4 regions of the Sphingorhabdus sp. M41 genome follow, and region 3 is predicted to be linked to each of the others. Evidence: predicted binding sites of a transcription regulator. Region 3 holds the regulator's gene; each other region holds the start of a gene.
The links. Region 3 encodes LexA, which represses DNA repair genes until DNA is damaged. Its sites were predicted from a motif close to GTTCCNCNCTTGTTCT; they were not measured.
Positions count from the first base shown of each region.

Region 1 (6,135 bases), 1.1 Mb from region 3:
AACCCGGCAATATCATCCTTGGCAAGAAACTTGGCCTGATCGATCCATGCATCTCGCGTGATCCGTCCGCTGAACGTATCCAGATATTGATCGACCTCGGTGATTTCGGCTTCTTTCCAGTCAGCAATCTGGTCGAACCGGGTAACGCCGAGGCTGATCAGCAGCGTATTGAGTTTCGGGCCAACGCCCTTGATAAGCCGCAGATTGTCCGGTTCGCCCACTGCCGCCGGTATATTGGGTTTCCCGGATACTGCGGGTGCAGTCTTTGGTGATTCCGCCGGTTTTGCCTCGGCTTTGGGCACGGTAGCAACGGGGGCCACGACCGCTTTTGGTGCCGGTGGTGGTGGCGCAGTCTCTGGTACAGCGGCTGCGGGCGGAGATGGTTCGGGCTTTGGTTCAGCCGGCTGGACCGGCTCGCCCGCTTTTTCAAGCAGGCCATCGTCGGCAGAAAAATCTTCCACGGCAGAGGATTCCCGACCGGTTCCAGCCCAGACCGAGAAAGCGGTGACGACACCAATCAGCAGTGCAATCAGGTATAACAGCCAGTTGGCCGTAATCAGCGTGATCATCTTCTCAAAACCTCGTTCTGAATCTTGTTCATAGCCGGTCCAGGCTAATATTCTTCGGTATTCCGGCCCCAGATGAACCAACCAATAGCGAGGCCAATTGCAAAAGTAACCAGTAGGAGCAACAGATTTTCAAGTAAAAGTGGCATGGATCATTTCTCCTGTTGCGCTTTGGCATCATCTTCCAGTGGGCCATTTGCCGAGCCAATCCGGAATTCGATCCGGCGATTTTTCGCATCGGCCGCAGCGTCCGAACCCTTGGCGCGAGGCCGTTCCGATCCATATCCAATTGCTGTGACCTGGCTTTCCGAAATGCCGCGCTTGATCAGGCCGGCTTTGATCCGGTCCGCCCGCTCTTGCGACATCACCCGATTGACGCTGCGGTCCCCATTGTCATCGGTATGTCCTTCAACCGCTATCGACAGGTCACCACAGGCCTTCAAGGCGACCGCAAGTTCATCGAGAATTCTATTGGATTCCGGCGAAACATAGGCGCTGCCGGAGCGGAAGCTGATGTTTTTCGCTGCGATAATCTTGTCGATTTGTTTCTGGCAATTGGCGACCGTTTCGGGGGTGGCGGAGTCCGCAGCTGGCGCGATCCTGTCGGCATCGTCGACCGGGCCAGCATCTTCCTTGCCTTTCCAGCTTGCACCCGAGACGCCGGGAACAGCCATGACCACGGCCAAGGCTTTCTGCTTCATGTCATTCGTGACTTCGCCGTCCAGAATGGCGCTGCGCGACAGAGGATCGCGACTGAAGCTGACGCTGGCGCCATCCAGTCCCCGTGCGGCTAGTTCGGTCTGCGCCTTTTGTTCCAGACCTGAAACGAAATTTTCGCCCGTTGCCGCATGGCCGACCAGCGCCAAAACCACTGTCGCCGCTGCACCGGCCAATATCTTGCTTCCGATTTTCATTAGCTAACCTAAGTCCCTTTTCCGGCCGATTGCCACTGCTCGAAATAATTGGTCAAAATGACGGATAACGACGCCCGAGTCCAGCTTGTCCCGACCATAACGCCCCCCAGCGGAGCCCAATTTGTCTCTATTTGAAACAGAAGGTTACCAGATAAGGTTAATTTTTCGGTATTTATCGATCCGAAGCGCAGCCAGATATCTGGCTCTACCCTGCCAGTCCGGTTCCATTCATTCTGTGCGAAAGGCGGCTTTCCGAGATTGAGATTATAAAGAACCGCATAACCTGTGCAGCACCCGATGAATCACGCCAATATTAATCTAGGTTATTGAACAAAACAAGAACACAGCCTATCGTGGCAATATGTCAAAACTCTCCCGATCCGAAAAGCTGGCGATTCTTGCCGATGCCGCCAAATATGATGCGTCTTGCGCGTCGAGCGGGTCGGTGAAGCGCAATTCGGCGAAATCGGGGGGCATCGGGTCGACCGGAGGCATGGGCATCTGCCACAGCTATGCGCCGGACGGGCGCTGTATCTCGCTGCTCAAGATCCTGATGACCAACTATTGCATGTTCGACTGTCTCTACTGCATCAACCGCTCGTCGAGCAACGTGCGCCGCGCCGCCTTCACGGTGCAGGAGATCGTCGACCTGACGCTGGATTTCTACAAGCGCAATTATATCGAGGGCCTGTTCCTGTCCTCCGGCATCATCCGCAGTCCGGACTATACAATGGAGCAACTGGTTGAAGTCGCCCGCCGGCTGCGGGTCGTGCACCGCTTCGGCGGCTATATCCATCTCAAGACCATCCCCGAGGCCGATCCGGAGCTGCTCAAGCAGGCAGGCCAATATGCCGACCGTCTGTCGATCAACATCGAATTGCCCGACGATGAATCGATCGCCCGGCTGGCCCCGGAAAAGGATGGCAAGCTGATCCGCCGCACGATGGACAATCTCGGCAAACGGGTGCGCGAGGCGAAAGCAGAGCGCAAGACATCCCGGAAGGCGCCGCTGTTCGCGCCGGGCGGGCACAGCACCCAGATGATCATCGGTGCTGACTCGTCCGACGACGCCAGGATACTGACAACCAGTAACGGTCTTTATGGCAGCTATGGCCTGAAGCGGGTCTATTATTCTGCCTTCAGCCCGATCCCCGACGCCAGCAGTAACCTGCCGGTCCAGGCCCCGCCCTTGTTGCGCGAGCACAGGTTGTATCAGGCCGACTGGCTGCTGCGCTTCTACGGCTTTTCCGTCGCCGAGATCATGCAGGGCGGCAGCGCCGGACAGCTTGACCTGACCATCGACCCGAAGCTGGCCTGGGCGCTGCAAAATCGCGCGCGCTTTCCGGTCAATATCAATCTCGCCGACAAGGAAAGCCTGCTGCGTATCCCCGGACTGGGCGGCAAGGGCGTCGGCAAGATATTGCAGGCGCGCCGTTTTACCGGCCTGCGGCTGGCCGACCTCGAGCGCATCTGCCAGTCGGTGAAGAAAATATTGCCATTCATCACCACCGTCGACTGGCATCCCGGCAAGCAGCTGGACTCCCTGAACCTCTACGACCGGCTCAAACCGCCTCCCGAACAGCTCAGCCTGTTTCCGGCCTAGCCATGCCGGACAGCATGCCAGCCCTTATCGTCAGCTCGTACCGGATATTGCTTGCCAGCGAAGTCGATCTGGAAGGCTGGCGCGACCATGCGCGCAAGCTTTTGCCAGCCAATATCGCGCCGGAGCAGGTTAGCTGGACGGTCGAGGGAAGGCGCCAGACGAGCGAACTGGATCTGTCGCCACCCGCTGCCTTGCCGGAGCAAAGCAGCGATCAACCCTCGCGCCCGCTTCGCATATCAAAGACGCTGCTGTCCCTGATCAACACCGCCCTGCTGCACAGAAACGAGGACCGTTTCGATCTCGCCTATCGCATCCTTTACCGCGCCCAATCTGTGCCGAACCTGCATCTCAATCCCGCAGATGCCGATATGCTCAGACTCAACCGCTACGCCAAGGCAATCCGCCGCGACATCCACAAGATGCACGCCTTCGTCCGCTTCCGCAAAATCGGCAAGAGCGGGGGCCGCGAGCAATTTGTTGCATGGTTCGAACCGGACCATCATATCACCGCATCGGTCGCTTCCTTTTTCCGCAACCGCTTCACCGGCATGGACTGGCTGATCGTGACTCCCGGCGCGAGCATCGCCTGGGACGGGCAAAAGCTCGCAGTCGGTCCCGGTGGCTGCAAGGAAGACGTGCCGCAGCAAGACATGGTCGAGGCAGAATGGCGAACCTATTATGCCAATATCTTCAACCCCGCCCGGGTCAAGATCGGCGCGATGAAATCGGAAATGCCGATGAAATACTGGAAAAACCTGCCGGAAGCGGAGCTGATTCCCTCTCTGCTGGAACAGGCCGGGACGCGGGTCGAGGCGATGGTGGTGCGCGTTCGTGAGGATATGCTATTCGATCAGAATATGGACGGAGCGGCTGCCAATCTTCCGGTCTCGCTGGACCAGGTTTACGCGCTGCTGGAACAGCAGACCGATGCTCCGATGGAAAAATTCTCCGACCGGCTGGTGCGGGGCTCCGGACCGGACCATGCCGATATCATGATCATCGGCGAGCAGCCCGGCGATCAGGAGGACAGGGAGGGAAGGCCCTTTGTCGGGCCCGCTGGTCAATTGCTCGACCGCGTGCTGGAACAAGCCCAGATCGACCGACAAAAAATCTTCCTCACCAATGCGGTGAAGCGCTTCAAATACACCCAACGCGGCAAAAGGCGCATCCACGAGACGCCCAATGTCGGCGAAATCAACTATTACCGCTGGTGGGTCGAACAGGAGATACGGCTGGTCGATCCGAAGCTGCTCGTCGCGCTGGGCGCGACTGCAGCGCGAAGCCTGACCGGCAAGCCGGTAAAAATCTCCCGCCACCGCGGCGAGATCCTGTCCGGCGCCGATGGCCGGTCGATCCTGATCACCGTGCATCCATCCTTTCTGCTGCGGATTCCCGACGAGCAGGGCCGACAGGTCGAACAGGCAAAATTTGTCCGCGATCTGCAGCTGGCAGCCGCCTTCGTGCGGCAGGACCGGGCATCATGATGATGCCCGGACCATGATGACGGGCAGCCTTGCCTAGAAACCAAAGCCCAGCGAGAAACCGACAGCCGTTTCGGCAAGATGGATATTCGCCTCGCCGCCGCCAAAGGGCGCTGGAATCGATCCGGAGCCGTTCACCGTCTGCCGCGGCGCGCGCATCGCATAGCCGGTGATCTCGAATTTCTCCGACGGCTTGAACGTCGCGCCCACGGTGAAGTGATCGCGCACCACGCCCGGTGCCAGCACATTGAGCAAGGTCTCCGACTGCGGGATCGGGTTGGCAGAGCGGCCATAGCCGGCGCGCAGGGCAAGCCTGTCGCTGGCCTGATAGACCGCGCCGAATTTCCATACATCGACATCGTCCCAGCCAAAACCGGGGCCATTGTCCGCACCAAAGGGGACGCCCTGAAGCAGCGATGCAATCGGATTGCCGACCGAATTGACGTGCGAATATTCGATATGCTTGAAATCCGCGCCCAGCGTCAGCTTTGGCGTCGCGTCGATCGAAACGCCCGCGCCCCAGGAGGCAGGCATGTTGAAGCCGCCCTGTTCGGCGAACAGACCGGCATAGCGGTCGAACTCGGTGGTCCAGACTTTCGACTGGTAAAAGGCCCCGACGCGGAAATTGTCACCAAAACTACCGAGATAGCCAACGCGGAAGCCAGCGCCGAAAGCCCAGTCCTCGCCGCGATTGGTGAAATTCGCAGGGTCCTGCGAATTGGCGGCGAACGGCTGGATGCCTTTGGCTTCAAAGCTTTGCACGACAAAATGCGGCGACACGCCGAGGCTCTGCCCCTCGGCAATCTCCACCGCAATGGTCGGCGCAATCGAAATTTGCCGCAGGTTCACGCCTGCTGATCCGGTGGCGCCAAAGCTGGCGAAGGGATTGCTCTTGTAATCGGTGTTCATGCCGCCATTGCCGTTGACCGCAATGCCGATCGAAACCGTGTCGGACAGCGGCCGCACATAGGCGAATTCGGGGAGGATGAAGGGATTGGCATCATTGCCGGAATAGACCCCGTCGAGCCCGGCCTGATTGCCGATAATCTCGGAACCGCGATCGGGAATGAAAATCTCGAAGCCGACATCCAGCCGATGCTCGATGGCGGTCGCCGAAGCCGGGTTGGTGGCAATCCCGAACGCATCCTGCGGCATCGCGATGGATACGCCGCCAGCACCCTTGGACTTGGCGCCGACACCATTGACAAAATAGCCGTCGGTCGCCTGCGCCGTACCCGGCATGCAAAGCGCCGCACCGGCAAGCAGGAGGCTGGCCAGCGAACGGATCTGGCGATTGGCGGCAGGGGCAATGATACGGGACATGACGATACTACTTTCTGTTGATGTACCGGCGCAACGGGAGAGGGTGTTTGCCGGAGCGCGTCCCTAGCGACCCGCACCCGCGCGCAGCAAGTTAGGAAAGATTGCGGGCGACGTAGCTGAGCTTGGCGGGAAGGGCGCAGCCGACAGATGCCCCTTGCGGTTGGGCGCAGGGGCGCTAGTTTCGAGCATCATCGCCCCGTCCACGATCGAAGAGAAAAGGCCTCCCATATGTTCGCGATTATGAAAGC
Region 1 is NZ_CP014545.1:2,401,804-2,407,938, reverse strand. It holds gene AZE99_RS11365 (hypothetical protein) at 1-569, opposite strand, end outside; gene AZE99_RS11360 (OmpA family protein) at 719-1,480, opposite strand; gene AZE99_RS11355 (putative DNA modification/repair radical SAM protein) at 1,842-3,083, shown strand; gene AZE99_RS11350 (UdgX family uracil-DNA binding protein) at 3,098-4,567, shown strand; gene AZE99_RS11345 (OmpP1/FadL family transporter) at 4,601-5,887, opposite strand; gene AZE99_RS11340 (M20/M25/M40 family metallo-hydrolase) at 6,116-6,135, shown strand, end outside.
Region 1: AZE99_RS11355 (putative DNA modification/repair radical SAM protein) is a predicted target of LexA. The motif match lies at 1,808-1,823, and genes of this name have one in related genera.

Region 2 (6,135 bases), 140 kb from region 3:
TGAGCGATCGTACCTATGCCGATACGGTCAAGATAGAAGCGAGCGACAGTGGCGTTTTAAACGGTTGCGGCGGCAGCTTTACCGAAGGGCTGGACGGGTCGGCCTAGGCACTATTCTGCTGCACGGTCGCTGATCTGCCGATCCTCTTCGATCAGTTTTTCGGCGACCGAGTCACTATAGCGGGGCAAAGCCTCGATTTCGGGCACGGGCTCGAGATCCTTCTTGCCGGTTTCAATCTGCAGCTCGGCAAATTTGCGCCCGGTCGCCATGATATTGCGCTCGAAGCTGCCGACAAATTTATTATAATTGCCGACCGCGCTGCCAAGGCCGGAGCCCATGCGTTTCAGATGTTCCCCCGCCACCGCCAGACGGTCGTACATTTCCTTGCCAAGCTGGCCTATCTGCTTCGCTTCTGCGGCCATTTTTTCCTGACGCCAGACACCGGCTACGGTCCGGGCGATGGCCACCAGATTGGTCGGTGTGGCCAGCAGCACCTTCTTCTCGAAGGCATGGTCCCATAATGTCGGTTCATGTTCCAGCGCGGCGGCCAGAAAATGCTCGCCCGGCACAAACATGATCACATAATCCGGCGCATCCTCGAACTGGTCCCAATAGGCTTTCTTCGACAGGCCATCGATATGCGCCTTCATGCTGTTGCAGTGGCGCGCCATGGCAAAGCTGCGCGCAGCCTCATCTTCCGCCTCAAACGCATCCTGATAGTCGTTGAGCGAGACCTTGGCATCGATCACCAGCTTGCGACCACCGGGCACATTGATCACCGCATCGGGACGCAGACGCCCCTCGTCGGTGTCGATGCTCTGCTCGGTGACAAAATCGGTATGTTCGGATAGCCCGCAGGTTTCGAGGACATTCTTGAGTTGTTGCTCGCCCCAGCGGCCGCGCGATTTGGGCGCATTGCGAAGACTGTTGACGAGGCGCGCCGCTTCCTGCTGCACCCTGTCCTGCCCTTGCCTGACCTGTTCAATGGTAGCGCTGATCCCGGCATAGGATTCGGTCCGCTCTTTTTCGATCTTGGTGATCGAGGCTTCGTAGGTCGCCAGACGTTCGTGCACCGGCTGCAACAGCTTGGCGATTTTTTCGCCGCCCTTTTCATTCGCCTGGTCAAAGCGCTGGTCGGCCCGCTCGAGAAACTGCCTTTGCGCCGTTTCCAGCATCTTCGCGCCAATTTCGGAAAATTGCGCCGACAGAGCCTCTTTCGCTTCGATCAGCTGCTGCATCTGCTTTTCATGATTGCGGGCATCGGCCTGTAGCGCCGCCAGTTCGGTTCTCGCCGCATCACGCTCATCGCGGACACCGTCGAGCGTGATCCGCAAGGCATCGGTGGCCTGCGCCGCGTCCTTGGCCGCCTGCACCGCATCTCTGGCCGCCTGAGCGGCGTCCTTGGCCGGCTTACCGCCGATATACCAGCCCAGCGCCAGCCCGCCCAGAAGAGCGACGACGATTGCGAAAATGACAATGATGGGGTCCAAATTAACTCTCTTTCCGATAAGAACGAAAAGAGAACCTAGGAGCGTTTTCCGGAATAGGCAATACACGTCAATCCGGGAAAGACAATTCAGAGCGGTGCATTCGCTAGCTGCCGTTCGTCCTGAGCCTGTCGAAGGACAGTTCAAGCCGATAGGTGCACTTTGACAAGCTCAGTGCGAACGGGGTCTTATGAGCTGTGAAATGATCTGACCATCAGGCCGCTATGCCATGTTCCTTGCGCAGCTTAGCAAGCTTCTTCAGTACCATTTGCCGTTTCAGCCGCGACAGATGGTCGATGAACAATATCCCTTCGAGATGGTCCATCTCGTGCTGCAGACAGGTCGCCAGCAAGCCGTCGATCTGCTCTTCATATTGCTTGCCGTCAACATCTTGCCAGCGCGCTGTGATCGCCGCGGGGCGTTCCACGTCAGCATATTGATCGGGCACCGACAGACAGCCTTCGCTGTACAGGTTCATGTCTTCGGATGGATCGAGAATCTCGGGATTGATGAACACGCGCGGATCGTTGATCACGCCATGGTCATGGTCGCAATGCTCGCCATGTTCATGCTCGTGCGGCACCGGTTCCTGCAGATCGATCACCAGCACGCGTTTGGGTACACCGACCTGAATCGCGGCCAGGCCAATGCCCGGCGCGTCATACATGGTTTCAAACATGTCCTTGATCAGCGTTTTCAATTCGTCATCAAACACGGTTACGGGTTCGGACACAATTTTCAGGCGCGGATCAGGCACCTCTAGGATCGGTAATATAGCCATGGTGCAAATTTAGGGATTGTGCCGGGATTCGTCAAGCGGCGCGGAACAGCGCTCCAGCGGCGACTTGTATATTCAGACGATATCAAAACGAGCCGAATGGGCGGATACAGCCACAATAGCCAACCAGAGGCTCGGCAGCGGCGGAGCAAATAAAAAGGCGTGCGGTTCATTGGTGGAACCGCACGCCTTGTTTTAATCAGCTTTGCAGGCTTGGTTTAGAACTGCCCACGCACCGTGATGCCGTAGGTTCTTGGTTCTGCAAGGAAAGCCGAATAGGTCTGCTGCGATGCTACAAATGGCGTGTTGAACGCGACCTGCGAATAATTCACATTGAACAGATTTTGTGCCCAGCCTTCGATCGCCCATTTGTCGTCTGGGCCACGGATACCGATACGCGCATTGACCAGTGTGAAGCCGTCCTGCTCCTTGCCATAGAGCAGATCCGAGCCGGTGTTATAGTCGCTGGTCGTCCGGGCGTTCACATAGAATAGTCCGGTCAGCCCGCTATTTCCGATTGGCGGGGTATAAGACACCGACGCAGTCGCTGTGATTTCAGGAGCGTTCGACAGATTGTCGCCTGGCAGCAAACGCAGAGCTGGATCAAGCGCCGTGCCGTTATCACGCCCAACCAGATCATTTTCATAGCTGGTATCGGTATAGGTGAGACCCATGGTGAAATTTACGTGCCTGATCGGATTGATCGATGCTTCCAGTTCGACACCCTGTGCAACCACGCCATATTTGACATCATCCGGAGCACAGTTGCCGGTGGTTCCGTCGGCATCCTTGTCCGCGCCGTTCAGATCAGTGCTACAGGCGTTGATATTCTGCACCAGGAAAACGGAGCCATTGAATGTGTTGAGCTGGAAATTGTCAAACTGCTGACGGAAAGCGGCAACGCTCAGCGAAAATTCCCGAGACGAGTATTTTGCACCGATTTCAAACGCATCCACCGTTTCCTGGTCGAACTGGAGATTGGCGGTGTCACCCGTCAATGCCGGATTGGCCAGCGTCGAACTGGTCAATGCAGACCGGTCAAGGTTGAAACCGCCGGCCTTGTAACCGCGCGAGAAGCTGCCATAAAGCATCAGATCGTCGGTCGGCTTGTAGGACAATATGGCAGTGCCGGTGAACTCACTCTCGCTCCGGCTATCAGCCAGGGTTACGCCGTCCAGTTCGGATGTCGAATTACCCTGACACGCGAGACCGATGAGGCCGGCCGACAAAGCACCCAGAGGCGCGAAATCCAAAATACCATCACCGTCAGTATCGACAGATGGGGCAAGCAGCGGCGTAAATGCAGCGCGCTGGATCGGGCACATCGTATTGTCGTTGGTGAACGCCGCCCGGAAATCCTTCGTTTCATTGGTATAGCGCAGGCCCAATGTGAGATCGAGCTTGTCGGTCACATGGAAGATATTGTGAGTGAAGAACGCGAAATTTTCGCTCGTCTGATTATACCGGTCAAGAACCGTTCCCCGGTCATTGATCTGGGCCAGATTATCCAGCCCTGCAAAAATCAGTGGTGTGGCAGCGCCAAATGCGCCGGCTCCGCCATTTGCAGCCTGCAATGCAGCTCTGCCGCCAGCGCTCAGACAGCCTGTGCTGGTCGGAGATGCCAGAGCCGGATTGACAGCATTGACGATCCGGCATGGCGCGAACGCTCCATATTGCGAACCAAAGCGGATGTTATCGCGGGTTTCGAGTTTTTCATTCGCGTAAAAACCGCCGATCAACCAATCCAGCTTATCATCAAAAGCCGCACCCTGCAGCCGCAATTCCTGCGTGAAGGTTTTAAATTCCCGGGCACCAGCATTTTCGGTTGGTGCGCGATAGAGAATGTCGACCTGCGTATAATCCGTATCCGATGCCTGGAAGTTGGAATATTCGCGATAGCCGGTAATCGACGTCAGGTTCAGATTGCCCAGTTCGGCATTGATCTCAACCGAAGCGCCAAAATCCTCCGTCTCGCCAGCATAGGAACGACCGGGAGTGACGTAAATATTCCGGTTGAACGTACTTTGGGTCAGCGCGTTGCTGTTTTGACCTAGTGCCAACAGCACCGGAATGATCGGGTTGGCCGGGTCTGTTAGAGCAGGCGAACCAGGTTGTGGGAGGGCGAAAGGATCAAGTCCGGGACTTACCCGCGCCTGCTGTGCAAATTCCGGCTGGACGAAAGTCGCCGCGCAGCAGGATTCGTCTTTCTTCGAATAGTCACCGACCACACGAATGCTCAGCGTGTCGCTGGGTTCAAACAACAGCTGACCGCGAACCAGGAACCGGTCTTTGTTATTGACGTCGGTCCCGTTTACCACATCATTGTAGAAACCGTCGCGTTTCAGATAGACCCCATCGATACGCGCAGCGATGTTATCGCTCAGCGGTCCGTTGATGCCCGCTTCCAGACGAAGCAGGTCATAATTGCCATAGGTTGCAGAAGCATGTCCGGAAAAGACAAATTCCGGTGCTGCCGTGGTGATGTTGATCATACCCGCAGAAGAATTGCGTCCGCCCAGTGTTCCTTGCGGACCGCGCAGAACTTCAATCCGGTCAATCGGGCCCAGTTCGCTGAGCGCATTACCACTGCGCGACCGGTAGACACCATCGATGAACACGGCCACGGAGCTTTCCAGGCCGGGGTTGTCCCCCACGGTACCAATACCGCGTATACGGGCCGAGCCGTTGGCTTCGTTGCCGGTCGAAGACACAAGCAATGAAGGTGCCAGCTGATTGAGCTCGCGAATATCGCTGGTTCCGCTCTGCTGCAATTGCTCCGCGCCAATAGCCGAAACGGCAATAGGCACATCGGACAGAACCTGCGCCCTGCCCTGTGCGGTCACGACGATCACATTGTCATCGTAATTGCCCTCATCATTTCCGCTAGCCTGGTCAGCTGCATCGGATTGTGTCTGTGCATAGACGGGAGCGGTGGCGATTGCTGCTAGTGCGATTGCGCAGGCAGACAGATTCAATGCTAGTTTCATAACATGCTCTCCTGAAATTTTCTTTTTTATTGCCACCAATGATAGCCTGACAGTTTGCATTTGATAGCCAAATCGCAGATCATTGCGCCAATTTTCTTGGAACTGTGGCTTTATTGTCAATATATGGAAGGACCTGATATAAAGAAATGAAGCTGTATTTCATTTCCTTTACTGGTCCTGCCGACTGGCAGACGAATAAACCCAGGGTAATGACTTGAAATAACGGCCTTTTCTGGGCGTTATCGAAATGTCCACTTGTCGGCGCAGCAAAAACTCAGCTTTATCACCACTAAAAAGGCAAACGCGGTCAAAAACCCGTTTACTCGCTGTGAATCGGCCTTCGAGAGCGCAGCGCCTGCGCCAGCGTGCCTTCATCGAGATAATCCAGTTCCCCACCCACAGGTATGCCATGAGACAATTGACTCAGCCTTATCGGATAATTTTCCAGACGTTCGGCAATATAATGGGCAGTGGTCTGGCCTTCGAGCGTCGCATTCATCGCCAGCACCACTTCGTCAATGCCGCCTGCCTCAACCCGTCTGATCAACGTATCGATGCCGATGTCCTCCGGACGAACGCCGTCCAGCGCCGACAATTTTCCGCCCAGCACATGAAATTTGCCGGGAAACAGCCGCGATTTATCCAGTGCCCAGAGGTCGGAAACTTCCTCAACGACGCACAGCGATTTTTCATCGCGTCGGGGATCGGTGCAAATCTGGCAAGGATCCTGCGTATCGACATTGCCGCAGACACCGCAGGTCACGAGCCGCTCGTCTACGCGTTCCATCGCCGCCAATATCGGTTTCATCGCCGTCTCCGGACGTTTCAGCAGGTATAAAACCGCCCTCCGCGCCGAACGCGGGCCGAGGCCGGGAAGCTTGGC
Region 2 is NZ_CP014545.1:1,441,869-1,448,003, reverse strand. It holds gene AZE99_RS06895 (hypothetical protein) at 1-107, shown strand, start outside; gene rmuC (DNA recombination protein RmuC) at 111-1,490, opposite strand; gene def (peptide deformylase) at 1,702-2,268, opposite strand; gene AZE99_RS06880 (TonB-dependent receptor) at 2,484-5,252, opposite strand; gene recR (recombination mediator RecR) at 5,572-6,135, opposite strand, start outside.
Region 2: rmuC (DNA recombination protein RmuC) is a predicted target of LexA. The motif match lies at 1,510-1,525, and genes of this name have one in related genera.

Region 3 (6,135 bases):
CTCAGCTTCGCGGCGGTTACCGCGATCATTGCGTTGCACGAGCATCCGCAGATTAAGGCGCTGGTCATGCTGCGCGAGGAAAATCTGTTGCGCCGCGCCGGACGTTTTATTTTTGCGCTGTTCCTTACCGGGCTGGTGGTGGAAATCGCGCTGATGCCGATCGCGCTCTATCATTTTCACAAGGCGGGGCTTTATGGCGCATTGGCCAATATCGTCGCTATCCCGCTGACAACATTCGTGATCATGCCGCTGGAGGCGCTGGCTCTGGTGCTGGACAGCGTGGGTCTTGGCGCGCCGGTCTGGTGGCTCTGCGAGCAGGCGCTGAGCAGCCTGATCGGGCTTGCCCATTTTGTCTCGAGTAGACCCGGCGCGGTGACGATGTCGCCGACTATGCCGGTGCTCGCGTTCGGATTGGTGCTGCTTGGCGGGCTGTGGCTTTGTCTGTGGCGAGAACGCTGGCGTTATCTGGGGGCGATTCCGGCGATGATCGGAGCGCTGTTGATCGCCAACACCCGCGCGCCCGATATCTATATCACCGGCGACGGCCGCCATGTCGGCATTCGCAACGATCAGGGCGAGCTGGCGATGTTGCGCACACGCAGCGGTGATTTCATTCGCGACATTATCCGGGAAAATGCCGGAGTAGAAGGGGAATCGCAGGCGCTGGAAGACTGGACGAATGCCGATTGCAATGCTGACAGCTGTCTGGTCACTTTGCGCACGGACGGACGTGACTGGCATATATTGGCGACCCGCAGCTCGCATTATATTTCCGCTCTGGCTCTGTCCGCAGCCTGTCGCCGCGCCGATATCGTCGTCAGTGATCGGTGGCTGCCGGCAAGTTGCCAGCCGCGCTGGCTGAAGGCTGACCGCAACCTGCTGTCACAGGTCGGCGGCATGACCATCGATCTGGAAAGGCAGAAAATATCCACCGCGCTCGGCTGGACCGGCAGGCATATATGGACCCGCTATCGCTCCGTCAGGAATGGTGGTAACGACAGCGGCAGGCCGGATCAGTAGCGGCGCAGCAATCCGGCCATCTTGCCCTGGATGCGCACTTCGCCTTCGCCATAAATCTGCGGCTCATAGGCGGCATTGGCGGGATCGAGGCGGATGCTCCGGCCATCCTTGCGGAGATATTTCAGCGTCGCTTCTTCCTCGTGGATCAGCGCCACAACAATCTCGCCATCGCGCGCGACTTCGGTTTTCTGGATCAGCGCATAATCGCCATCGAGGATACCCGCGTCGATCATCGAATCACCGGATACTTCCAGCGCATAATGCTCGCCGGGGCCGAGCAGGGCGGCAGGAACGCTGAGCGCCGACTGGCCTTCCATCGCCTCGATCGGCGCGCCGGCGGCGATGCGGCCGTGCAGCGGGATTTCCAGGACATCATTATTGGCAGCCGGAGCAGGATTGGAAATGACTTCGCGCACCGGCGTTTCCGGGTGCAGCGAGACAACATTTGATGGGGCCGCTTCCTGCACGCCACCTTCCGGCAGTTTCAACACTTCCAGCGCCCGCGCCCGGTTGGGCAGGCGGCGGATGAAGTGCCGCTCCTCGAGCGCGCTGATCAATCGGTGAATGCCGGACTTGGACTTGAGCCCCAGCGCTTCCTTCATTTCCTCGAACGAGGGGGAAACGCCGCTATCCTTGAGTTTTTCATCAATGAAGCAGAGGAGTTCATGTTGCTTTTGCGTGAGCATGTCCAGTGTCCTGTTCTGGGAACGAATAAAGAACAATTAAGAAACAAAACGGGGGAAGTCAAGCGGGAAAGCACACAGGGTCCGGGCTGTTGAAGCGCGACGGCAATCCTTGCAGCGACAGCGCGGGGAGCGCGAGGACATATTATGTATGCATAGCCTGCCAAGCAGGTTGTCGAGCAGTGTCCAGCGGACTATTGATCAGCCCAATGCGCGCTTAAACCTGATTTGTTCTGATTTTAGTGGGGGCTCGGGCTCTTTCAGAGGGCGTTCCGCTTTCAGATTGCGTTCTTCGGCATTCTCGACACGGTTCCGGCCGCTCGACTTGGCCCTGTAGAGCGCAGCATCGGTTCGCGCGAACAACTGCTCATATGTCTCCCCATTACGGGCTGTGGCCACGCCAAAACTCGCAGTCAGACGGACATCGTTGCTCAGGCCGGAATGCTCGAGACTTTCGAATGCCCGCCGGATTCGGTCGGCCGACTGCTCTGCAGCGTTATTCGGGCAATTCCAGATGGCGATGCAGAACTCCTCTCCGCCGATTCGGCCGGCCGTGTCACATCCACGCACCATGTTTCCGATGAGTTTGCCAATGCCCGCGATCGCCTGGTCGCCCGCCTGGTGCCCCCAAATGTCGTTCACTTTCTTGAAGTGGTCGATATCGACTACCACCAGGCTCAGTGGCAGTCCCTCCGTCTGCGCACGTGGGAGAAGATTTCGCATCGACTCTTCAAACGCACCCCGGTTGCACAGCCCGCTGAGCGCATCACGCTCACTGCTTTCCCGCAGCGAAGTCGTCCATTCGGCGATTGTCGCACCGATCAGAACCGTGGCGGTGGTCACGCCTTTCACTCCGAGAACAAGCCCGATTAGGGAATAATAGATCGAGTCCCGATAGACCTCGGCCGGAATCGCCTGCTCAAACAACAGGGTCAAGGTTGGTCTTAAGAGGAAATCGGCAGCATGAAACGCCATGACCGCGATGATCGCAACATCGAACACTTTGCGGCGCCGCGCGGTGAGGAGCGTCGTCACGCCCATGGCGAACATGACACCGTAGCCCATATTGACGATGACCAGCCGCGAAGCGACTTCGTTGGATAAGCTGACAGCCACTCCCAGCACCAATGCGCTAATGAGGTAAACGACTGCCATGCTTCCTAGATGAAGCCGCTGCCCGGCGCGCTCGCAGACCGAAACCAGCATCACCGTCGTGCCCATAGTGTAGAAAAACTGCGTCAAATGGAAGACGTAGAAAGCATCAGCAGGCAGCAAATGGGTGATCAGAAATCCCGCCGCAGAAAGGGTGAAGGCAATGCCGTAGCCGAGCACGTGACGCTTCATGCGTCCTACTCGCCAAAGCACTGCGAAGGTCGCCGCGAAAAATAGCACCATGAGCGGTGTTACCAGTCCAAGAATTTGCGTCTGCATCGACCCTTAGTGCTCCTTTTCCAGTCGGTTAGTCCAATAAGGTTAATGGCGCGTTTCGGAATCGGACTTTGTCCATGGATTTTTAATTGTCTCACACAATTGGACGTCTCGACGACCCCACTTTGCCCAGCGCTGGCCAACCTTCTATCTGCGCACGGTATTTTTCATTCCCGTCAGATACGTTTGAAGGACACCGGATCTCAGCCGTTCAGTGCGCTATCAAGGTACCGATAGCGGATGACGATTATGGCAAGATCAAAATAAAAACTTTGAGAAGATTATCATAAGGCACTGATTCCAAGAGATTTATTCTGGATACTATGAATTATATCCCAACATAGGGCACCATCTCACCAACATCAGACGCTGCCGCATGAGCTGGCCGACATAGCAGTGCATTCGCCGCCGCCAAGACCGAAAGCTTAGCGCTGTCCTGGCTGTTGAAGGGCGTGATCCCGGCCTGGTCGACCTTCGCCCGCAGAAACTGGGCGCGGGGACCGTTGGCGGGGAGGGCTTCGCGGGTCGGGGCGCTCTGATAGTCGGGCAGATAGCGGGCGGCTCCGGCCATGAAGCGGATCAGCGGCAGCAGGAACAGGGTGGCCGCGACAAAGGCGGAGGCGGGATTGCCGGGGAGCGCCAATATCACCGTCTTGCCGAGCTTTCCGGCCATCACCGGCTTGCCCGGTTTCATCGCGATCTTGTAGAAATCGATTGCGGCGCCGAGCTTGCGGAAGGCGGGGCCGACCAGATCATGATCGCCGACCGATGCGCCGCCGATGGTGACGATGATATCGCAGTCTTTTGCGCTGTCCAGCGTCTGGCACAATATGTCCATATCGTCGGGAATGCGGCTCAGGCTGCGGGTTTCGGCGGTCAGGCCGCAGAGCATGGCTGACAGCATGACGTCATTGCTGGCGGGTATCTGGTGGGGCAGGGTGTCGCTGCCCGGCGCGACCAGTTCGTCGCCGGTCGAGACCACCGCCACGCGGGGCTGTGTGCCGACCGACAGTTCGCCATAGCCGGCGATAACCGCTTCGCCGAGCGCCGCCGCATTGAGCAGGCTGCCTGCGGGTAATCCGACGCTTCCTTGCTTGAAATCGCCGCCCTGATGCCGGATATGCCGGCCCTTCTCGGGTGAGGGTTCTGCTGTCAGTCGGATGGTGGCGCCGTCCGCTTCGACATTTTCCTGCATGACCACGGTATCGGCGCCTTCGGGCAGCAGGGCGCCGGTGAAAATGCGGGCGGTTTCTCCCGGTCGCAGCGCGCGGCAGGGCGGGCTTCCGGCGGGACATTCGCCGATCAGGGTCCACGGGCCGTTCCGGTCCTCGAAACGGATCGCATAGCCGTCCATCGCCGACATATCGGCCGCCGGCTGCTCGCGTCTGGCGATCAGGTCTCCGGCGAGATAGCGGCCGAGCGCATCATGGACGGAAAGCGTTTCGGCGGGCAGGCGGGACGCCAGCGCGATCAGTCGCTGCTGGGCTTCGTCCAGAGGCAGCAAGCTGCTCATTCCGCGACCCAGTCTCCTGACTTGCCGCCGCTTTTCGAGAGCAGCCGGATGTCGCTGATCACCATATCCTTCTGCATCGCCTTGGACATGTCATAGATTGTGAGAAGTGCGACCGAACAGGCTGTTAAGGCTTCCATTTCCACGCCGGTCTTGCCGGTGAGGCGGGCCATGGACGACACCTGGATACCATCATCGAGAAAGGTGAAATCGACCGCCACTTTGGTCAGCGCCAGCGGGTGGCACAAGGGGATGAGATCGCTGGTCTTCTTCGCCGCCATGATCCCGGCAATGCGAGCGGTCGCCAACACATCGCCCTTCTTCATGGCGTTCGCTTTTATAGCTTCCAAGACTTCCAGTTTCATCGCGATCCGGCCCTCGGCATGGGCCTCGCGGACCGTGTCGGCCTTGCCGCCAACATCAACCATATGGGCCGCGCCGTCGCCGTCGATATGGGTCAATTTGCTCATTGGGTTCCTGTCAGCAGTTCGCGGGTTGCGGCCTCCACATTATCCTGTCGCATCAAAGATTCACCTACCAAAAAGGCGCGGGCTCCGGATTGGGAGAGGCGCTGGCAGTCTTCATGGCTGAAGATACCGCTTTCCGACACCATAATCCGGTCGTCGGGCACCAGCTTCGCCAGCCGTTCGGTCTGGTCGAGGCTGGTCTCGAACGTCTTCAAATTGCGGTTGTTGATGCCGAGCAGCGGCGATTGCAGCTTCAGCGCCCGTTCCAGCTCCGCTTCGTCATGCACCTCGATCAGCGCGTCCATGCCGAGCGCCAGGGCTTCCGCTTCGATCTCAGCCGCCAGAGCGTCATCGAGCACCGCCATGATGATCAGGATCGCATCGGCGCCCAGCGCCCGCGATTCGGCGACCTGCCAGGGATCGACCATGAAATCCTTGCGCAGGCAGGGCAGGTCGACCGCAGCGCGCGCAGCCACCAGATATTCGTCCGCGCCCTGAAAATAGGGCTGGTCGGTCAGAACCGACAGGCAGGCAGCTCCACCAGCCTGATAGGCGCGGGCGTGAGCAGGGGGATCGAAATCCGCGCGGATCAGGCCCTTGGACGGGCTGGCTTTCTTGATCTCGGCGATCAGGGCGAAGCCGGTGGCTGATTTCTCCCGGATCGCCGCAGCAAAACCGCGCGGCGCGCTCTGACGGGCGATGTCATCGCTCAGCTTCGACGCCGGGACATCAGCCCTCCGTTGCCGGACATATTCCCGCGTTGTCGCGCAGATTTCTTCAAGCTTGTTCATTGATTGGCGATCCAGCAATTGAGCATGGCGTTGGCAAGCCCCTTGTCGAGCGCCTCGGCGGCTTCCTCGACGCCTTCTTCCCAGCTGTCGACTTCGCCCGCGACCATCAGCGCGGCAGCGCTGTTGAGCAACACGGCATCGCGATAGGCGGATTTCTCGCCCTGCAGCAATGCCTTGAGCGCAGCGGCGTTATATTGCGCATCGCCGCCCTTAATCGCTTCCGCCGGATGGCGGGT
Region 3 is NZ_CP014545.1:1,301,039-1,307,173, forward strand. It holds gene AZE99_RS06230 (ComEC/Rec2 family competence protein) at 1-1,020, shown strand, start outside; gene lexA (transcriptional repressor LexA) at 1,014-1,706, opposite strand; gene AZE99_RS06240 (GGDEF domain-containing protein) at 1,905-3,134, opposite strand; gene AZE99_RS06245 (molybdopterin molybdotransferase MoeA) at 3,460-4,644, opposite strand; gene moaC (cyclic pyranopterin monophosphate synthase MoaC) at 4,641-5,111, opposite strand; gene trpC (indole-3-glycerol phosphate synthase TrpC) at 5,108-5,899, opposite strand; gene trpD (anthranilate phosphoribosyltransferase) at 5,896-6,135, opposite strand, start outside.

Region 4 (6,135 bases), 1.1 Mb from region 3:
CAAGGGCCGCGTTCCTTGGCGAGCATCATGCTGGCTTCGGACGCTTTCGCCGAAACATGCTTGAAGATCTTGAAGTTCCACGATTTTGCCAGCGCGCTTTCGAAGCCGAGGCCGCGGGCCTGAAGGAAGCTGTGGAAGCCCATCACGCCGAGGCCGACGCTGCGTTCGCGCATCGCGCTATATTTCGCCCGCGCCATTTCTTCCGGCGCGCGGTCGATATAATCCTGCAGGACATTGTCGAGGAAGCGCATGACGTCCTCGATAAAGCCCTTCTCGACCGACCACTCGTCCCATTTTTCGAGATTGAGCGAGGACAGGCAACACACTGCCGTCCTGTCCTCGCCCAGATGATCACGACCCGTCGGCAGTGTGATCTCGGAACAAAGATTGGAGGTGGACACCTTGAGACCCAGATCGCGGTGATGCTTGGGCATCATCCGGTTCACCGTGTCGCTGAAGATGATATAGGGCTCGCCGGTGGCCAGCCGTGTTTCGACCAGCTTCTGGAACAGGCTGCGCGCATCGACGGTGCCGCGGACCGAACCGTCTTTCGGCGACTTGAGATCAAATTCCTTGCCGTCGCGGACCGCTTCCATGAATTCGTCGGTCAGCAATACACCGTGGTGCAGGTTCAGAGCTTTCCGGTTAAAGTCACCGGAAGGCTTTCTGATTTCAAGAAATTCTTCGATTTCCGGATGATTGACGTCAAGATAGCAAGCGGCCGAACCACGGCGCAAGGACCCTTGCGAAATCGCCAGGGTCAGGCTGTCCATCACGCGGACGAACGGAATGATGCCGGATGTCTTGCCGTTGAGGCCGACCGGCTCGCCGATACCGCGAACGCTGCCCCAATAGGTGCCGATGCCGCCGCCGCGCGATGCGAGCCAGACATTTTCGTTCCAGGTGTTGACGATGCCGCCGAGACTGTCGTCGACGCTGTTGAGATAGCAGCTGATTGGCAGGCCGCGACCGGTGCCGCCATTCGACAATACCGGTGTAGCCGGCATGAACCAGAGCTTGGAAATCGCGTCATAGAGGCGCTGCGCATGTTCCTGATCATCGGCATAAGCGTCGGCCACGCGGGCGAACAGATCCTGATAGGATTCGCCGGGCAACAGATAGCGGTCGTTGAGCGTTTCCTTGCCGAAATCGGTCAGCAGATCGTCGCGGCTTTCGTCCTGCGTAATCTTGAAACGGCGTTTTTCAACACTGTGGCTGTCACGCTCGGCCTTCAATTCCTTTTCGTCATTGGCCTTGGCCGAAGCGGCCTCTGCGGCTGCCTTCTTGCTGACTTCCGGTTCGCTGGTTGGTCCTGTATTTTCGGTTTTGCTTTTTGGCGTATCCAATACTTCCGCGCCCATTTCACTCTCACTCACATCTGTTCCCGACAAGGTCTCGTTGTCGCGGTTGTCTCTAAAATCCATCAAAGCCCCCTAAAATCACTCTACTAATTCAACAATCACAACGGCCTACAGGCCAATTGACCACCGGGATTTCAATAGGGCATTTGTTCCTGTCTTGTTCGACTCGAGCCGAAGCCCTTATCCTAACAGTATTAACGCCTCAGAGGGCATTTATTTTGCTGCCCAAAACCCCGTTTTTTTCGTTGTCATTTGGCACAAAGGGAGACGTCCACCGAGTCGGCGTTCCATACGACTAATACTATAAGTTGGTGTGCCCCCTATGCCGAACCACAACCTATAGTGGCTGAATCGAAATTTTATGCAAGGGGGTAAATGACGTTTTAAGGACTCAGTTCGTCGTATAAATGAATCGCTTCGTCGAACAGCGATTCTTGCCGACAGGCCGCGACGCGTGGTCGCGCTAGGCCTCCCGCAATGTGCAATAGCAGATAGCAATATTTACAAAAATAACTGTCCACCATTCATGCACAGGGGGTTGTTACGCAATTGTGGCACCATATCTGGTAGCTCACTCTTTCGCTCGCGTCTGGCCGAGCAACAATTTGCGCACATCACCATCCACCTGCCCTGCGACAATGAAAAGATAGACGGACAGAAACAACATCCCGCCCACCGATGCGATTGCGCCAAGCGCGAAGCCGGACGGCGAAAAATTATGGCGCCACGCTACCCAGAGCGCCGACAGCAGCAGAAAGCACATGAAGTCAAAGTTGAACTGGCCGGGCCAGCCCATCGCTACCATGTCACCAAAGAAAATCGGGAGCAGGTTCCAGCCATGGGCGGAAATGGTGATTCCGGTATAGATCGTGATTGCGATAAAAATCATCGCCATGAAAATTCTGAATAGCGTCATGATTTGCCCCTCTCCAGGCTTGAATTTGATCGACATACTATAGGCCAGGAACATCCTGCCATAAATTGTCTGCCACATAAGCGGCGAAAATATCAATTCTTCCTCGCCAGCCCGACAATCGCTTGCCTATATCTAGCCGCCCTGACCAATTTTCATCTTCGCTGCAGGCTCCCCAATCAGACAGCATGATGAGCAGCTCGGCTGGTGGCCCCGTTGCAGAGATCGGCAATCACTCACTCAATATTATATCTGCCGGGCACCCGGTTGCTGCCATTCCAAGGTTCAAACCCACCTGCATCGCCAACGGTTATATTCCCGTTTCGTCTTCTACAACTTGCCCGAAGGCTCTAATGACTGTAGGACTTGCCACGCTTTTCGCGAACTATCCGATGCTTAAGCACCATCGCTCAATCAAGGAATAATGAACTCAGATGCCGCCATTTTCAGAACCGACTTTTCAAGAACGCACTCAAATGGCGGCCAAAGCCAAACAGGCTGCACTCAAAAAATTGAAGGCAAAGGCGCCGCTCAGCCCGGAAGTCATAGCCGAACGCAAGGCAGCCCAGTTGGCACGCGAACAGAAGCAGGCGATCGCACGCGAGGAGAAACGTGCGGCATTCGAGCAGTTGAAGGCCGAACGGAAAGCCGCGAAAGAGCAAGCGAAACCGAAGCTCGCACTTGGCCTGACCGAAACCGAGAAAAAAGCCGCCCGCGACGAGCGCTACGCGAAACGGAAAAAACGCAAGAGCAAGAGATAGGCCGCGCAGGAATAGCCCTTTCGGTTTCGACAGGCTTTCGTAATTCGTCGTGATTGGATTTGCGGCTTCAATGCGCCGATCACGCAACTGCAGGGCCGCTCTCCTGTCTCCGCAATCAGACATGTCTGGTCGCGGGCTGTATCACAAAAACTTGCTCGGTCCGGTCATATCCGTCAATAGGCAGTCCGATCTACAATCGTCAGTTTTTCGGAGCCAATATGACCGTCACCATCAAGACCGCCGATCTCATTGAAAGCGTCGCCGATGCGCTGCAATTTATCTCTTACTATCATCCGATGGATTATATCCGGGCGCTCGGCAAAGCCTATGACGCGGAGAAATCTCCGGCAGCCAAGGATGCGATTGCGCAGATCCTGACCAATTCGAAAATGTGTGCCGAGGGGCACCGGCCGATTTGTCAGGATACGGGTATCGTCAATGTCTTCGTCAAATGGGGCATGGATTGCCGGCTCGACGATACATCGCAATCGATGCAGGAAATTGTCGATGAAGGTGTTCGCCGCGCCTATCTCCATCCGGAGAACAAGCTGCGCGCCTCGATCCTCGCCGATCCCGCCTTCACCCGGCGCAACACCAAGGACAACACGCCAAGCGTGCTGCATGTCGAGATGGTGCCCGGCGACAAGGTCTCCGTCGATGTCGCGGCCAAGGGCGGCGGATCGGAGAATAAATCCAAGTTCAAGATGATGAACCCGAGCGACAATATCGTCGACTGGGTGCTGGAAATGATCCCGCAGATGGGCGCCGGCTGGTGCCCGCCCGGCATGCTCGGCATCGGTATCGGTGGCACCGCCGAACGCGCCGTATTGCTCGCCAAGCAGAGCCTGATGGACCCGATCGACATGGGTCCGCTGAAGGAGCGCGGCCCGCGCAACGATATCGAGGAAATGCGCATCGAGATTTTCGACAAGGTCAATGCGCTGGGCATTGGCGCGCAGGGACTGGGCGGACTGTCGACCATCCTCGACGTCAAGATCAACGACTGGCCCTGCCATGCGGCGGGCAAGCCGGTTGCAATGATCCCCAATTGCGCCGCCACCCGCCATGCCCATTTCACGCTCGATGGCAGCGGCCCCGCCTATCTCGAAGCGCCGAAGCTAGAGGAATGGCCGGACGTCAACTGGACACCGTCATCGGAAGCCAAGCGGGTGCATCTCGACCAGCTGGACGCGGCAGAAGTCGCAACATGGAAGCATGGCGACCGCCTGTTGCTCAATGGCAAGATGCTGACCGGTCGCGACGCTGCGCACAAGAAGATCAAGGATATGCTGGACGCAGGCGAAGAATTGCCGGTCGAATTCAAGGGCCGGGTCATCTATTATGTTGGCCCAGTCGATCCGGTTGGCGAGGAAGTGGTCGGTCCGGCCGGTCCGACCACCGCAACGCGGATGGACAAGTTCACGGACATGATGCTCGAACAGGGCCTGCTGGCGATGGTCGGCAAGGCCGAACGCGGGCTGGACACGATCGGTTCGATCAAGAAGCACAAGAGCGCCTATCTGATGGCGGTCGGCGGCAGCGCCTATCTGGTGTCGCGGGCAATCAAGGGATCGAAGATTGTCGGCTTTGAAGAGCTCGGCATGGAAGCGATCTACGAATTTGAAGTACAGGACATGCCGGTCACGGTGGCGGTCGATGCCGAAGGGCAAAGCGTGCACCATCTGGCCCCGCTGGTTTGGCAGGAGAAGATCAAGAAGGAAGGATTGCTCGAGAGCGCCTGATATCGCGAGACAATCCCAGCCCGCAACCACGAACAATATTCGTGGTTGTTCGTCCAAAAAAGACGGAACGCGAAAATGCGCCGCCAATCAGAGGCGATTGAGCGGCAAGGGCCGAGCTGATCTGATTTGGCGGAATATCGCCCGATCGGTTACGGGTTTAAATGTCCCGGCGTGTTGTCGTGGTCGTCGTCTCTGCAACAGCGGCATCCGGCGACAGGTCGCGCGTACGGGTGCGGTTGGTTGCTGACATTAGCCCTATTCCAACCAGTATAACCGCTCCAACCGCGATATAGGTTGGCGGAGCGCCCAGCAAAAATGCGCCATAAGCCAGCCCGCCAACGAAAACGAAAAAGCCGATCATATAAAGTGAAAAAGACGACATCAACGATACTCCTGTTATACCAGGCACGCGCCCGGCATCATAGATACGCCGGACGCAGTCCGAGGTTGCACCAATGGCGAATTGTTATCGGGCCCTTTATTATCGGGTCCTGCCGGTTGGCCGCATGGGATGCGCCATTCCGATCGACCCGGTTTTCGAGTTTTGACCTCTAATATGGTCAGGCGGTACGTTGTTTTCATCATCGTCGCGGGGAGCCAATTTGCCTTACACCGCGTTTACACCGGGATCAGCCCCCCTTCCCTCCGCAAGACACTCAAGGGAGGGCCGGCCAGATAATTTCTGACCGCTTCTTCGTCCGTGACTGAAGGAATGTTCTGTCCGCGAATGACAATGGCTGCAAATGGGCTTATATTGAAGCCATGTATATTTTTATCATCTTCCTGTGCGGCATCGGCAATTTCGCCATGCACAAGGCCATGCTCGAGAGCAACCATCCGATCATGGCTGAAGCGCGTGGCAGTTTCCGGAAAATACTCGGTCCCCATGGCAGCTATTTTCTGGAGTTTTTCATGCTCGTCGCGGCGATGATTTTTGCCAATATGGGTATGCTCACCGCCGTGATTTTCTATTTTATCTATACGCTTGCCAATTGCGCGGCAGCCTGGGTGCTTTTTTCTAACAAGCATTGAGATTAGAGAGGCTTATCACCCAAGATGGGCAACGCTGTTTGTCCGACTACGAACGTAGTTTATCGAAAGCCGGTATCGGCTGCAACCAATCGAGCATAGCAGCGCTCCATTCGAAACGAACGGCTTTTGGGGGAATATCTTGAACGACAGATTACGGGTTTTGACCGGCATTGCCACAGGTGCGATAATTGCGTCATCCCTCTTCCCCACTGCCGCGCAGGCCCAGACGGCAAGCCTTACTTCCTTGCAACCGCGCACGGAAAGCGGACGCCAGATATATGATGCAGGACAATTTTCCCGTTTCAATCCCCGCACGGCACTGGACA
Region 4 is NZ_CP014545.1:2,354,330-2,360,464, forward strand. It holds gene AZE99_RS11130 (ribonucleoside-diphosphate reductase subunit alpha) at 1-1,424, opposite strand, end outside; gene AZE99_RS11135 (hypothetical protein) at 1,933-2,277, opposite strand; gene AZE99_RS11140 (DUF6481 family protein) at 2,709-3,035, shown strand; gene AZE99_RS11145 (fumarate hydratase) at 3,254-4,777, shown strand; gene AZE99_RS11150 (hypothetical protein) at 4,935-5,159, opposite strand; gene AZE99_RS11155 (hypothetical protein) at 5,540-5,809, shown strand; gene AZE99_RS11160 (TonB-dependent receptor plug domain-containing protein) at 5,949-6,135, shown strand, end outside.
Region 4: AZE99_RS11130 (ribonucleoside-diphosphate reductase subunit alpha) is a predicted target of LexA. The motif match lies at 1,510-1,525, and genes of this name have one in related genera.